DNA from 3 places in the Enterobacter sp. CP102 genome. Region 1 is predicted to be linked to each of the others. Evidence: predicted binding sites of a transcription regulator. Region 1 holds the regulator's gene; each other region holds the start of a gene.
What was found. Region 1 encodes CRP, which controls carbon source genes, mostly activating them, when cyclic AMP is high. Its sites were predicted from a motif close to ATGTGANNNNNNTCACAT; they were not measured.

Region 1 (4,279 bases):
CACGAAACGGTCAATATCATGCCCCGCAATGCCTTTCACGACTGACCTTTAACACTATTCCAGTCAGGGAGTTGCTATGTCTGCCAGACATCCGGTTATTGCCGTTACAGGCTCAAGTGGTGCGGGTACCACCACCACCAGCCTCGCCTTTCGCAAGATTTTCGCGCAACTGAATTTACGGTCCGCAGAGGTAGAAGGCGATAGCTTTCACCGCTACACCCGCCCTGAAATGGATATGGCGATCCGCAAAGCTCGCGATCTCGGCAAACACATCAGCTATTTTGGGCCAGATGCCAACGATTTCGGTCTGCTGGAGCAAACCTTCAAAGAATACGGACTGAGCGGCAAAGGCCAGTCGCGCAAGTATCTGCACACCTATGACGAAGCCGTTCCCTGGAACCAGGTGCCAGGCACTTTTACTCCCTGGCAGCCGCTTCCTGAACCTACCGACGTGCTGTTTTATGAAGGATTGCACGGCGGTGTGGTGACCACGCAGCATGACGTGGCACGCCACGTGGACCTGCTGGTCGGCGTTGTGCCGATTGTGAACCTGGAGTGGATCCAGAAGCTGACGCGCGATATCAGCGAGCGCGGTCATTCACGCGAAGCGGTGATGGATTCGGTTGTTCGTTCGATGGAAGATTACATTAACTTCCTGACGCCGCAGTTCTCACGCACCCACATCAACTTCCAGCGCGTGCCGACGGTAGATACCTCCAACCCGTTTGCGGCCAAAAGTATCCCGTCACTGGATGAGAGCTTTGTGGTGATCCATTTCCGTAATCTCGAAGGCATTGACTACCCCTGGCTGCTGGCTATGCTGCAAGGCTCGTTCATTTCTCACATGAATACGTTGGTGGTGCCGGGCGGGAAAATGGGGCTGGCGATGGAATTGATTATGACACCGCTGGTGCAGCGGCTGATGGAAGGGAAGCAGATCGCATAAGCTCGTTTTGCCCGGTGGCGCTACGCTTACCGGGCCTACGTGCGTGCTTTTGTTGGGCGGGTTAGCGCAGCGCCACCCGCCACAACATTACGCCTCGATCACTTCATACGAATGCGTTATTTTTACCGCTTTCTCCAGCATTAATGCCACAGAGCAGTATTTCTCCGCAGAAAGATCCACCGCGCGTGATACCGCAGCGTCTTTCAGCTCTTTGCCGGTCACAATAAAATGCAAATTGATGTGCGTAAACAGGCGTGGTGCTTCTTCACGACGTTCAGAAGTGAGTTTAACTTCGCAATCCGTCACGTCATGACGACCTTTTTGCAAAATCGACACCACGTCAATCGCGCTGCAACCACCTGCCGCCATCAGCACCATCTCCATTGGGCTTGGTGCTTTATCGCCGGAGTTCCCATCCATCAAAATCTGGTGTCCGGAAGCGGATTCGCCCAGGAACGTTAAACCTTCAACCCATTTCACACGCGCTTGCATATTCATTAACTCCAACGTTGCATTTTTGGTGACAGATTACGCGTACGTTACATTTCTCGCAACGGAAGGCGACCTGCATCATGCTGAAGCGAGACACCAGGAGACACGCGACAAAAGCTATGCTAAAACACTCTGGATGCTACAGTAATACATTGACGTTACACATGTATGCAGAGGACATCAAACTTTACTGGCTGCGAATATTACGACAGCCGACTTCCCAGGGTATGGGTAAGAATTCGATTGCAACCCCAGAGTCTGGATGCATCTTATGACTCTGGTGACAGCTTATAACAGAGGATAACAGCGCATGGTGCTTGGCAAACCGCAAACAGACCCGACTCTCGAATGGTTCTTGTCTCATTGCCACATTCATAAGTACCCATCGAAGAGCACGCTGATTCACCAGGGTGAAAAAGCGGAAACGTTGTATTACATCGTCAAAGGCTCGGTGGCAGTGCTGATCAAAGATGAGGAAGGGAAAGAAATGATCCTTTCTTATCTGAACCAGGGCGATTTCATCGGTGAACTGGGCCTGTTTGAAGAAGGCCAGGAACGTAGCGCCTGGGTTCGTGCAAAAACCGCGTGTGAAGTGGCCGAAATCTCTTACAAGAAATTCCGTCAGCTGATTCAGGTTAACCCTGACATCCTGATGCGTCTTTCTTCGCAGATGGCTCGCCGCCTGCAAGTCACGTCTGAGAAAGTGGGTAACCTCGCCTTCCTGGACGTAACGGGCCGTATCGCTCAGACCCTGCTGAACCTGGCGAAACAACCAGACGCAATGACCCACCCGGACGGAATGCAAATTAAAATTACCCGTCAGGAAATTGGTCAGATCGTGGGTTGCTCCCGTGAAACAGTAGGCCGTATTCTGAAAATGCTCGAAGACCAGAACCTGATCTCCGCCCACGGTAAAACCATCGTGGTTTACGGAACACGTTAATTCCGGTCAAACGGCGTGCCATCGCAAGGTGTCACGCCGTTTTTGTCTCTACTCCCCATGTGGCGCAGGCTAATTTATCACCCGGAAGTTAACTACGCACTGCGACAAACGCTGGTGTTGTGCCTTCCTGTGGCCGTGGGTTTGCTGCTGGGCCATCTGCAACAAGGTCTGTTGTTTTCCCTGGTTCCCGCCTGCTGCAACATTGCGGGTCTGGACACTCCGCATAAACGCTTTTTCAAACGCCTGATTATTGGCGGCTGTCTGTTTGCAGGCTGTAGCCTCGCCGTGCAACTGCTGCTTGCCCGTGATATTCCGCTCCCCCTGATCCTGACCGTGCTGGCCATGACGCTGGGCGTAACCGCTGAAATCAGCGCGCTACATGCCCGGTTGCTGCCCGCATCGTTGATTGCCGCCATCTTCACGCTGAGCCTCGCGGGGAATATGCCGGTATGGGAGCCGCTATTGATCTACGCGCTGGGAACCCTGTGGTACGGCGTGTTTAACTGGATCTGGTTCCGCCTGTGGCGCGAACAACCGCTGCGTGAATCGCTCAGCCTGCTCTACGTGCAGCTTGCCGACTACTGCGAAGCCAAGTACACCCTGCTCACTCAGCACACGGACCCGGAAAAATCGCTGCCGCCGCTGCTGGCGCGCCAGCAAAAAGTCGTGGATCTGATTAGCCAGTGTTACCAGCAGCTGCACATGCTCGCCGCCAATAAAAATCATGACTATAAGCGGCTGCTGCGTATCTTCCAGGTGGGTCTGGATTTGCAGGAACATATCTCTGTGAGCCTGCATCATCCGCAGGAGGTGCAAAAGCTGGTCGAGCGCAGCCACGCCGAGGCGGTGATCCGCTGGAATGCCCAAACCGTGGCAGCGCGCCTGCGCATCCTGGCTGACGATATCCTGTATCACCGCTATCCCACGCGTTTTAACATGGACAAGCAGCTCGGGGCGCTGGAGAAAATTGCCCATCAGCACGCGGATAACCCGGTGGGCCAGTTTGCGGCGTGGCACTTCAGCCGTATTTCCCGCGTCCTGCGGACTCAGCGGCCGCTTTACCCGCGTGACCTGATGGCCGATAAACAAAAGCGTCTGCCGCTGCTGCCAGCCCTGAAAAGCTATCTGTCTCTGAAATCTGCCGCGCTGCGTAATGCCGCGCGTATCAGCGTGATGCTCAGCGCCGCCAGCCTGATGGGCGTCGCGCTGCACCTGCCGAAACCGTACTGGATCTTAATGACCGTACTGTTTGTTACGCAGAACGGCTATGGTGCCACGCGGGTGCGCATTCTGCACCGGGCAGGCGGTACAATCGCGGGGCTAATCATTGCCGGCGTGACGCTGCACTTCCACGTACCAGAAGGCTATACGCTGCTGGGGATGCTGGCGATCACCATGGTGAGTTATCTGATTATTCGCAAGAACTATGGCTGGGCGATGGTGGGCTTTACGGTCACTGCGGTATATACCCTGCAACTGCTCACGCTCAATGGCGAACAGTTTATTATCGCCCGCCTGGTCGACACGCTGATTGGCTGCCTGATTGCCTTTGGCGGCCTGGTCTGGCTTTGGCCGCAGTGGCAAAGCGGGCTGTTGCGCCAGAACGCCCACGATGCGCTGGAAGCAGATCAACAAGCGATACGCCTGATCCTGAGCGACGACCCGCAGCCTTCGCCACTGGCGTATCAACGCATGAAAGTCAACCAGGCGCATAACGCCCTGTTTAACTCACTCAACCAGGCGATGCAGGAGCCGGGCTTTAATTCCCACTATCTGGCAGACATGAAACTGTGGGTAACGCACAGCCAGTTTATCGTCGAGCACATTAACGCCATGACCACGCTGGCGCGCGAGCACACCATGCTGACACCCGATCTGGCGCAGCGCTATTTGCAGTC
Region 2 (4,279 bases), 200 kb from region 1:
GAGAGCTTTTTCATCGCCTGGCGGTAGTTATCCTGCGCGCGGTCGAGGCTTTGCCCAACGGAGGACATATCGTCCACAAACAGGCGCATTTTGTCGTACAGCTTGCTGGCGCGATCGGCAATCTGCTGTGCATTACGGCTTTGGTGCTCGTAACGCCAGAGGTTTGCAATCGTCCGGAGCGCCACCAGCAGCGTCGTGGGGCTCACCAGCATAATGTTATTTTTCAGTGCTTCGGTTATCAGTTCGGGCTGTCTGTCGAGCGCCAGCAGAAATGCGGGCTCAACCGGAATAAACATCAGCACGTAATCCAGTGAGCGTAAACCCGGTAGCTGTTGATAGTCTTTGCGGCCCAGCAGACGAATGTGGTTACGGACAGAGGCGATATGCTCTTGTAATGCAGACTCGCGGATGTAATCGTCCTCAGCATTGAAGTAGCGTTCGTACGCCACCAGCGTCATTTTGGCGTCGATAACGACGTCTTTACCCTGCGGCAGGCGCACAATGACATCAGGCTGCATCCGCGAGCGGGCATCGTTTTCGATGCTGACCTGGGTTTCATACTCGTACCCTTCGCGCAGGCCAGAGGCCTCCAGCACGCGGGTCAGTACCACTTCACCCCAGTTGCCCTGCGCTTTGTTGTCGCCTTTAAGCGCGCGCGTCAGGTTAACCGCCTCTTGCGCCATCTGCGCGTTCAGCTGCTGGAGATTACGAATTTCATGCGCCAGGGTGTGACGTTCGCGCGCCTCCTGGCCAAAGCTGTCCTGCACCTGGCGACGAAAACCGTCCAGCTGTTCGCGCAGCGGCGTCAGCAGGCTGTTCAGGCTCTGTCGGTTTTGTTCGTCAACGCGGCGGTTGCTGTGCTCAAAAATTCGGTTGGCGAGGTTCTCAAACTGTTCGCTGAGGCGCTGCTCGCTGTTGATCATCTGGCGGATTTTGTCTTCCGCATGGAGTTGGGTCGATTCAAGACGGGTGGTCACTTCGCGGAGATCGGCCTCCAGCGAGGTGTTGATATCACGCAGGTTGCGCAGTTCGTTATTGAGTAGCTCACACTCGTCGCGCCAGTGTCCGCTCTGGGTAAGCTGTTGTTTCGCGGCACTGAGCTCAGCAACCATCTCTTCGCGTTCTGCCAGCTGGTCGGCCTTATGCTGCGCGTGCTGATAGCTGGAGATAAGCCAGCCTATTCCCACGCCCACCAGCGCAATCACCGCATAAATCAGGATTGAGATATCCACAATGCCCCCTGCATCAACGTTTTACCCGCACAAAATAGAATTGTGCTGTATAAACGTCCAGTTTGAAAGGGTTTTCCTGCGAGGCGCTACGCAAAAAAGAAAAGGCCGAACGAGTCGGCCTTTTATCGAAGAAGAGAGGACTAGATCAGGCGGCGAGCCGCTTCAACCACAATCTTCACCGCATGGCTTTCGGTCTGCTTCATGGTTTCGGCGTTCGGGATCTCCTGCTGAGTACGGTTAACGATAACACCCGCCACCATACCGGCACGCAGACCCTGGCTTGCGCACATGGTCAGCAGCGTTGCAGATTCCATTTCGTAGTTCATCACACCCATAGACTGCCACTCTTCCATGGAGCCTTTGAAGCGGCTCACTACGCGACCAGAGAAGGTGTCGTAACGCTCCTGGCCCGGGTAGAAGGTATCGGAAGAGGCGGTAACGCCGATGTGTGTTGTTGCGCCCACAGATTTCGCGGCTTCAACCAGCGCAGTGGTGCATTCGAAATCCGCCACTGCCGGGAATTCCATTGGCGCAAAGTGCAGGCTTGCACCGTCCAGACGCACAGACGCGGTCGTGACCAGCACGTCACCCACATTGATATGCGGCTGAATGGCGCCGGTGGTGCCGATACGCAGGAAAGTACGGATACCCAGCTGCGCCAGCTCTTCAACGGCAATAGAAGTAGACGGGCCACCGATACCGGTTGAACACACGATCACCGCTTTACCATCCAGCTCTGCGCGCCAGGTGGTGAATTCACGATGGGATGCCAGCTTAACCGGCTTATCCATCAGCGCGGCGATCTTTTCCACACGCTCTGGATCGCCAGGGACGATAGCGAGCGTAGCCCCTTGTAAATCGTTTTTAGTGAGGCCGAGATGAAAAACATCAGACTTAGACATAGGTGACTCCTCTGTGGGTCGGTTTGTCAGAAGAAGTAAAACGGTACTTTACAGAAGCAGCGTGCGTAATTTCGTGACGAACCTCACCATGAATGAAAATGATTGCAGTTAATTTCCATAAATAAGTGATCAACATCACATTAACAATGTTATACCGTGGTGTGTTGCACAAAAGATAGACCGTTTAAGGCACTGTGGGTTGTTAACCTTGTGACTATATTTACCTTTGCGCTAACTCAACATTGGTACGGAGAATGCCATGACTGAAAAAACCGGTTTTGCACCTGCTGCTGCCCCTCATGCTTCAACCATCGTCACCACGCCAGAAGAAGCCATTAGTGCAGGAGAGACATCCATTCCCTCACAGGGGGATAACATGCCGGCTTACCATGCGCGCCCGAAATCGGCCGATGGCGCTCTGCCGGTTGTGATTGTGATACAAGAAATTTTCGGCGTACATGAGCATATTCGCGATGTATGCCGTCGACTGGCGCTGGAAGGTTATCTGGCCATCGCGCCAGAGCTCTATTTCCGCCAGGGCGATCCGAATGACTACAGCGATATCCCGACGCTGTTCACTAATCTGGTCAGCAAAGTCCCTGATGCACAAGTGCTGGCGGACCTGGACCATGTCGCCAGCTGGGCGGCACGTAACGGCGGCGACCCGCATCGGTTGATGGTGACCGGTTTCTGCTGGGGCGGTCGCATCAGCTGGCTGTACGCCGCGCATAATCCGCAGCTCAAGGCTGCCGTGGCGTGGTACGGCAAGCTGGTCGGCGAAAAAACGCTGAACTCACCTAAGCAGCCTCTGGATATCGCCGTGGATCTTAACGCCCCGGTGCTGGGTTTGTACGGCGGCCAGGATACCGGTATCCCGCTCGATACCGTAGAAACCATGCGCCACGCGCTGCGGGCGGCAAATGCGAAGGCGGAAATCGTGGTTTATCCCGATGCAGGACATGCCTTTAACGCGGATTATCGGCCGAGCTATCACGAAGAATCCGCCAAAGATGGCTGGCAACGAATGCTGGCCTGGTTCCGGCAATACGGCGCTAAAAAGAGTTAAGCGGCTCACAAATTGGTGCATGAAGCGCCGGTGTTGTTTGACTTTTAAGCACAATCTGGCCGATATACAAAGCACAGGCGTGTAACTACGAGCCGTAGGCAAGACCTGAAGCCCCTCTCCTCTTTCGAGTGGAGAGGGGCTTCAGGTCTTTTTTTTGCTCTGGAGACAGGGGCCAGAACATGAACCACTTGCAAACTGCGCTGGACATCATCGCCCGGGTTGGCGGTGCTGAGAATATCGAACATATCGAACATTGCTCCACCCGCTTGCGGTTGAGCCTGTATGACAACAGCAAGGTCAACGAAACGGCGCTGACAAACATCGACGGTGTGCTGGGTGTTCGCGTCAATGTGCAATGCCAGGTGATCATCGGTCACGAGGTGGTCCAGGTGTTTGACGCGGTGCGTTCTCTGGTGGGTTCGCCACAGGCCGGTGGGCAGCACACACCTGCCAGGGTCAATCGCGGGGCGCAGATTGTCGATTTTGTCATTAGCGTTTTCCAGCCGCTGGTACCGGCGATTGCTGGCGGTGGGGTACTGAAATCCCTGCTGCTGTTGCTGGATGTGATGGGCTGGCTGAGCCGCGACAGTTCAACCTACAAGGTTCTGGATAACATCGGTTCTGCGCCGCTCTATTTCCTGCCGATTCTGGTAGCGATCACCACCGCCATGAAGCTCAAAGTGAACGTGCTGGTTGCGGTGTCCGCCGTGTCGGTCATGGTGTTGCCTGCCATGACCAAACAGCTTGCCGAAGGAACGGCATTTATGTCGTTTGACCTGCGCAACGTGGCGTATGCCTCACAGGTGTTTCCGGCCATCCTGTGCGTGCTTTTTTACGCCCAGACCGAAAAGCTGTTTAACCGTTACTCACCCGGCGCGCTGCGCATTTTCCTCGCGCCGATGCTTTCTCTGCTGGCCACCGTTCCTGTCACCCTGCTGATCCTGGGGCCACTGGGTTATGAGCTGGGTGCCGGGCTGGCAACGATCATTTTGTGGCTGTACGGAAAACTGGGCTTTGTGGCAACCGGGCTGCTTGCCGCCGCCCTGCCCTTTATGGTCGCCGCCGGGATGCACAAGCCG
Region 3 (4,279 bases), 1.6 Mb from region 1:
CACCGGCACACTCTCGCACGGCTTCTCTTTCGGACACACCAAATCCAGCATTTTCAGCGTCACGCCGTTCGTCCAGCCGAAGCCGTCCTGCAACGGATACTCACCGCCACCACCACCTGTGCCAGTAGTAGAAACATCATACTTCTCAACCAGTTTCTGCTCGCGATCGTAGGTATGCTGAACATTTTTCAGGAACCGCCAGGTCACATCCATGGCCACCTTGTCTTGCCCGTAATTCTGCAATCCTTCCGTCGCGATCCACTGTAATGGCGCCCAGCCGTTTGGTGCATCCCACTGTTGCCCGCTGTTGATCGTGGTCGTCGAAATGCCGCCGGGTTTTAACAGTCGCGCAGAGGCCGCGGCCGCCACTTTATCCGCACGTTCCTGCGCCGCCGCTTTCACAAACAGCGGGAAGAGTGCGGCAGCGGTCAGCTGATTACGTACCTTTTTGCTTTTCAGATCGTAATCGGCGTACCAGGCCTCTTTTTCATTCCACAGATGGCCCTCAATGGCTTTCTGGCGCGCGGTTGCCAGGGCGTCATATTTTGTCGCACTAGCCGTATCCCCTGCGTCCTGGCTGGCTTTGGCCAGCAGTTTTTCCATCTTGTACATCAGCGCGTTAAGATCGACCGGCACAATGCTGGTGGTGCGGATCGTGCCGAGCTTTTGCGGATCGTCCATCCAGCGGGAGCTGAAATCCCAGCCGGAGGCGGCAGCGGAGCGCAGATCGCGATAGATCTCCGTTGCCGGGCGGTTAGGGTTATTTTTCGCGGTGGTCACATCATCAAGCCAGGACTCCGGACGCGGTGTATCCCGGTCGTCCCAGTAGCGGTTAAGGATGGTGCCGTCGTCCAGTTTCACCACCCGCTTATTGGCCTGCCCCGGCTGGAGTGCGTCCACGCCGTCCATCCAGTACCGGTACTCCTTTTCCATCTGCGGGCGGTATTTTTTCAGCGCGTCGCTGTCGTGCGTGGCTAACAACTCAACCATCAGTGCGAAGAACGGAGGCTGGGAGCGGCTCAGGTAATAGCTGCGGTTGCCGTTCGGGATATGCCCCCAGGTATCAATTTCATAGGCAAAGTTGTCCACCATATCGTTGATTTTGTCCCAGTGGCCGCTTTCCGCCAGGCCGAGCATGGTGAAATAGCTGTCCCAGTAATACACCTCGCGAAAACGCCCGCCGGGTACCACATAAGATTTTGGCAGCGGCAGCAAAGAGTCCCATTTGCTGGCTTTGTCAGTGGTACGCGTCAGTACTGGCCACAGCCCGTCGATATGTGCGCGCAAACTCTGTCCTGACGGCGGAATGTACTTTTCGCCTTCCATCGGCAGGGTAAAGTTCATTTCCACAAAATGCCGCAGGTCGAAGCCGGACTGGGTGTGCTGCATCCGGTAATCCGCCAGGATAGTCAGGGGATCGCTTTTAGGAACCGCATCGGCAAAGGTCTTTTGATCGGGAAAGAGTTTGGCGCTCTGGACATCGTTAAAAAGGGGCCCGAGCAGTATGTCAGGGGGCGTCGACTGGCCAGTAACCTTGTCTTCCGCGTAGCCAGATAAGGTTACGCCCAGCAGTGCACCGCCAAGTGCGAGCGATAAAAGTGTAGGGTGGCGCATATGAGGTTTTATCATCGGTTCTCTCCTGTATTTGCTGAGCAGCGTGACCGCTGTCATCAACCACGTGAAAACCTTAGACGAATATTGAGAGGTTCGCGTGTTGAATATCCCATTTTTCGCAGACTCAGACAATTTACCGTTGCGTTGAGGGTCACATCGGAATAATGGAAATATTGACCGGAGAAATAAGTAAGACATTATTTAATATAAAGGGGAGGGCGTTCTTGCGGTCATTGCATTTTTTTAATTGTCAGGATCACATAAAGCAAAAAACATAATCTTGTAGTGAAAAATCATAATGGATAATCGTACGCCTCTCAGCGAAATTATCGCCGACAACAGAAACCGGTTTCATTAAATGAGGTGAATCTATGGCGGCGACAGAACGAATTCCAGTAAAAGAAAAAATAGGTTATAGCCTGGGGGATGCGGCGAGTCATATTGTATTTGACTCGTCAGTGGCTATTCTGGCGTATTATTACACTGATATATACGGCCTGCCTCCTGCAGTAATGGGGACAATGTTCCTGCTGGTCCGATTATTAGATGCGATAACCGACCCGATAATGGGAGCCATTGCGGATGCCACGTCAACGCGTTGGGGGCGTTTTCGCCCGTGGCTGTTAGCTATTTGCATTCCCTTTGCGGTAAGTTGCGTGCTGGTGTATTCCATTCCTGACTTTACCGAAACCGGGAAAATCTATTATGCCGTTGGGGCGTATATTTTTATGACCCTGATGTATACCGCCATTAATATTCCTTACTGTTCGCTCGGTGCGGCGTTAACCTCCGACCCGCGTGAAAATCTTTCGTTGCAGTCCTGGCGTTTTGCCATCACCCCCATCGGTGGCGCGCTGGGCACGGCCTGCATTCTGCCACTGGCGGATTATCTTTTCCCGGGCGATCGCGCCACCGGCATTCAGGTGGCGATGGGGATCTTTGGCGTGATTGGCTGTCTGATGTTTCTGGCCTGTTTTCTCACCACCAGAGAGCGGGTTCAGCCCATTAAAGAAGAGAATCTGAATATCGCTCGTGACGTTAAGATCCTCTTTCGTAACGACCAGTGGCGCATTTTGTCGGTCTATAACTTTATGATGCTGGTCGCAGTGGTGATCCGCGGTGGCGCCGTGGTGTATTTCGTCAATACGGTGCTGAATAAAGGGGCGGACATCATCTCCTTCTTTATGCTGGGTGGAATGCTGGCCTCGATGTTTGGTTCGGTGCTGGCGCAACCCTTCGGGACACGTTTTTGTAAGGTGAAACTGTCGTTCTGGATCAATATCCTCAATGCCGCCCTCGGCGTGGTGTGCTTCTGGCTCCCGCTGGAGTTCTGGATAATGCCGTTAATCGCCCACGTCCTGATTCAGATAGTGCAGGGTGGAAATGGGGCATTGCAGTGGTCAATGATTACCGATGCAAATAACTATGGTGAATGGAAAACCCAGCGTCGAATAACAGGGATGAATGTTGCTGCCAATATTTTTGTCATTAAATTGGGTGTTGCCGTCGGTGGCGCAATTCTGGGATGGGTTCTGGCCTGGTTCAACTATGAATCAAACAGTGAAATACAGTCTGATTCCGCCGTGCAGGGCGTTATTCTGTTATTCACCCTCATCCCATCGTTGTTTTATTTACTCACGGCATTTTCCATTAAATTTTATGGACTGACTGAAAATGTGATGAACGGTGTAGTCCGTGATTTGAATAAAGGTGAATTCGCGAAGGAATAAAATAACGATTGATGTATTAAACCGGTAATACAGTCGTATTACCGGCATAGGGTAGTACAACTCAGGACGTAATGAATAATTCACGAGGATGGAATCCATGAGAGTTAAGGCTATTGCTCTGGTCATTAGTGCTTTTTGTACCACAAGCGCTTTCGCAGCAAAAAATACCCCAACCCTGGAAGAAAAACTGGCGAAACTGGAAGCTCGCCTGGAAAGTGCAGAAAACCGCGCGGCGCAGGCTGAAGCGCAAATTCAGGCTCTCCAGCAACAACAGGCTGTTACCGCGCAGAAACCCGCAAGCGTTAATGTGGAATCAGCGGAGCCTGTAACGACACCCGCTATACCAAAACTGACGTTATCAGGTTATGGCGATATTAAATTCTACGGTGATGTGGAATTTAATATGGATGCGGCCAGCAAAACCGGCAGCCTGACGTCAATGAAAACGACGGCCAATAAAGACTGGGCGCCTGGCAGCAACGAGCGCTGGGATATCAACGGCCGCCTGCTGCTCGGTTTTGACGGTTATCGCCGGATGGATAACGGTAATTTCGCCGGTTTCTCCGTGCAACCGCTTGCCGACCTGACCGGTAAAATGAACCTTGATGATGCCGTGTTCTTCTTCGGAACTGAAAACGACTGGAAGGTAAAAGTGGGCCGCTTTGAAGCCTACGACATGTTCCCGCTGAACCAGGACACCTTCATCGAGTATTCCGGCAACACGGCAAACGACCTTTACAGCGATGGCTATGGCTACATCTATATGCTGAAAGAGGGGCGCGGGCGTAGTGACAGCGGCGGTAACTTCCTGCTCAGTAAAACGATGGATAACTGGTATTTCGAGGTCAACACGCTGCTGGAAAACGGCAGCACGCTGTTCGTCGATCAGCAGTATCACGGCGTTGATCTTGATAACGACAAGAACGTGGCTTATG

Region 2: a site for CRP is predicted at 2,258-2,275, ahead of udp (uridine phosphorylase). Genes of this name have one in related genera too.
Region 3: a site for CRP is predicted at 1,754-1,771, ahead of N1249_RS12990 (glycoside-pentoside-hexuronide (GPH):cation symporter). Genes of this name have one in related genera too.

Annotation. Positions count from the first base shown of each region.
Region 1 is NZ_CP104014.1:4,349,180-4,353,458, forward strand. Features, by position in the region: gene N1249_RS20620 (YheU family protein) at 1-45, shown strand, start outside; gene N1249_RS20625 (phosphoribulokinase) at 77-946, shown strand; gene N1249_RS20630 (OsmC family protein) at 1,034-1,438, opposite strand; gene crp (cAMP-activated global transcriptional regulator CRP) at 1,749-2,381, shown strand; gene N1249_RS20640 (YccS/YhfK family putative transporter) at 2,439-4,279, shown strand, end outside.
Region 2 is NZ_CP104014.1:4,553,806-4,558,084, forward strand. Features, by position in the region: gene rmuC (DNA recombination protein RmuC) at 1-1,232, opposite strand, end outside; gene udp (uridine phosphorylase) at 1,373-2,134, opposite strand; gene N1249_RS21530 (dienelactone hydrolase family protein) at 2,394-3,200, shown strand; gene N1249_RS21535 (beta-glucoside-specific PTS transporter subunit IIABC) at 3,380-4,279, shown strand, end outside.
Region 3 is NZ_CP104014.1:2,738,441-2,742,719, reverse strand. Features, by position in the region: gene N1249_RS12995 (alpha,alpha-trehalase) at 1-1,629, opposite strand, end outside; gene N1249_RS12990 (glycoside-pentoside-hexuronide (GPH):cation symporter) at 1,986-3,344, shown strand; gene N1249_RS12985 (carbohydrate porin) at 3,442-4,279, shown strand, end outside.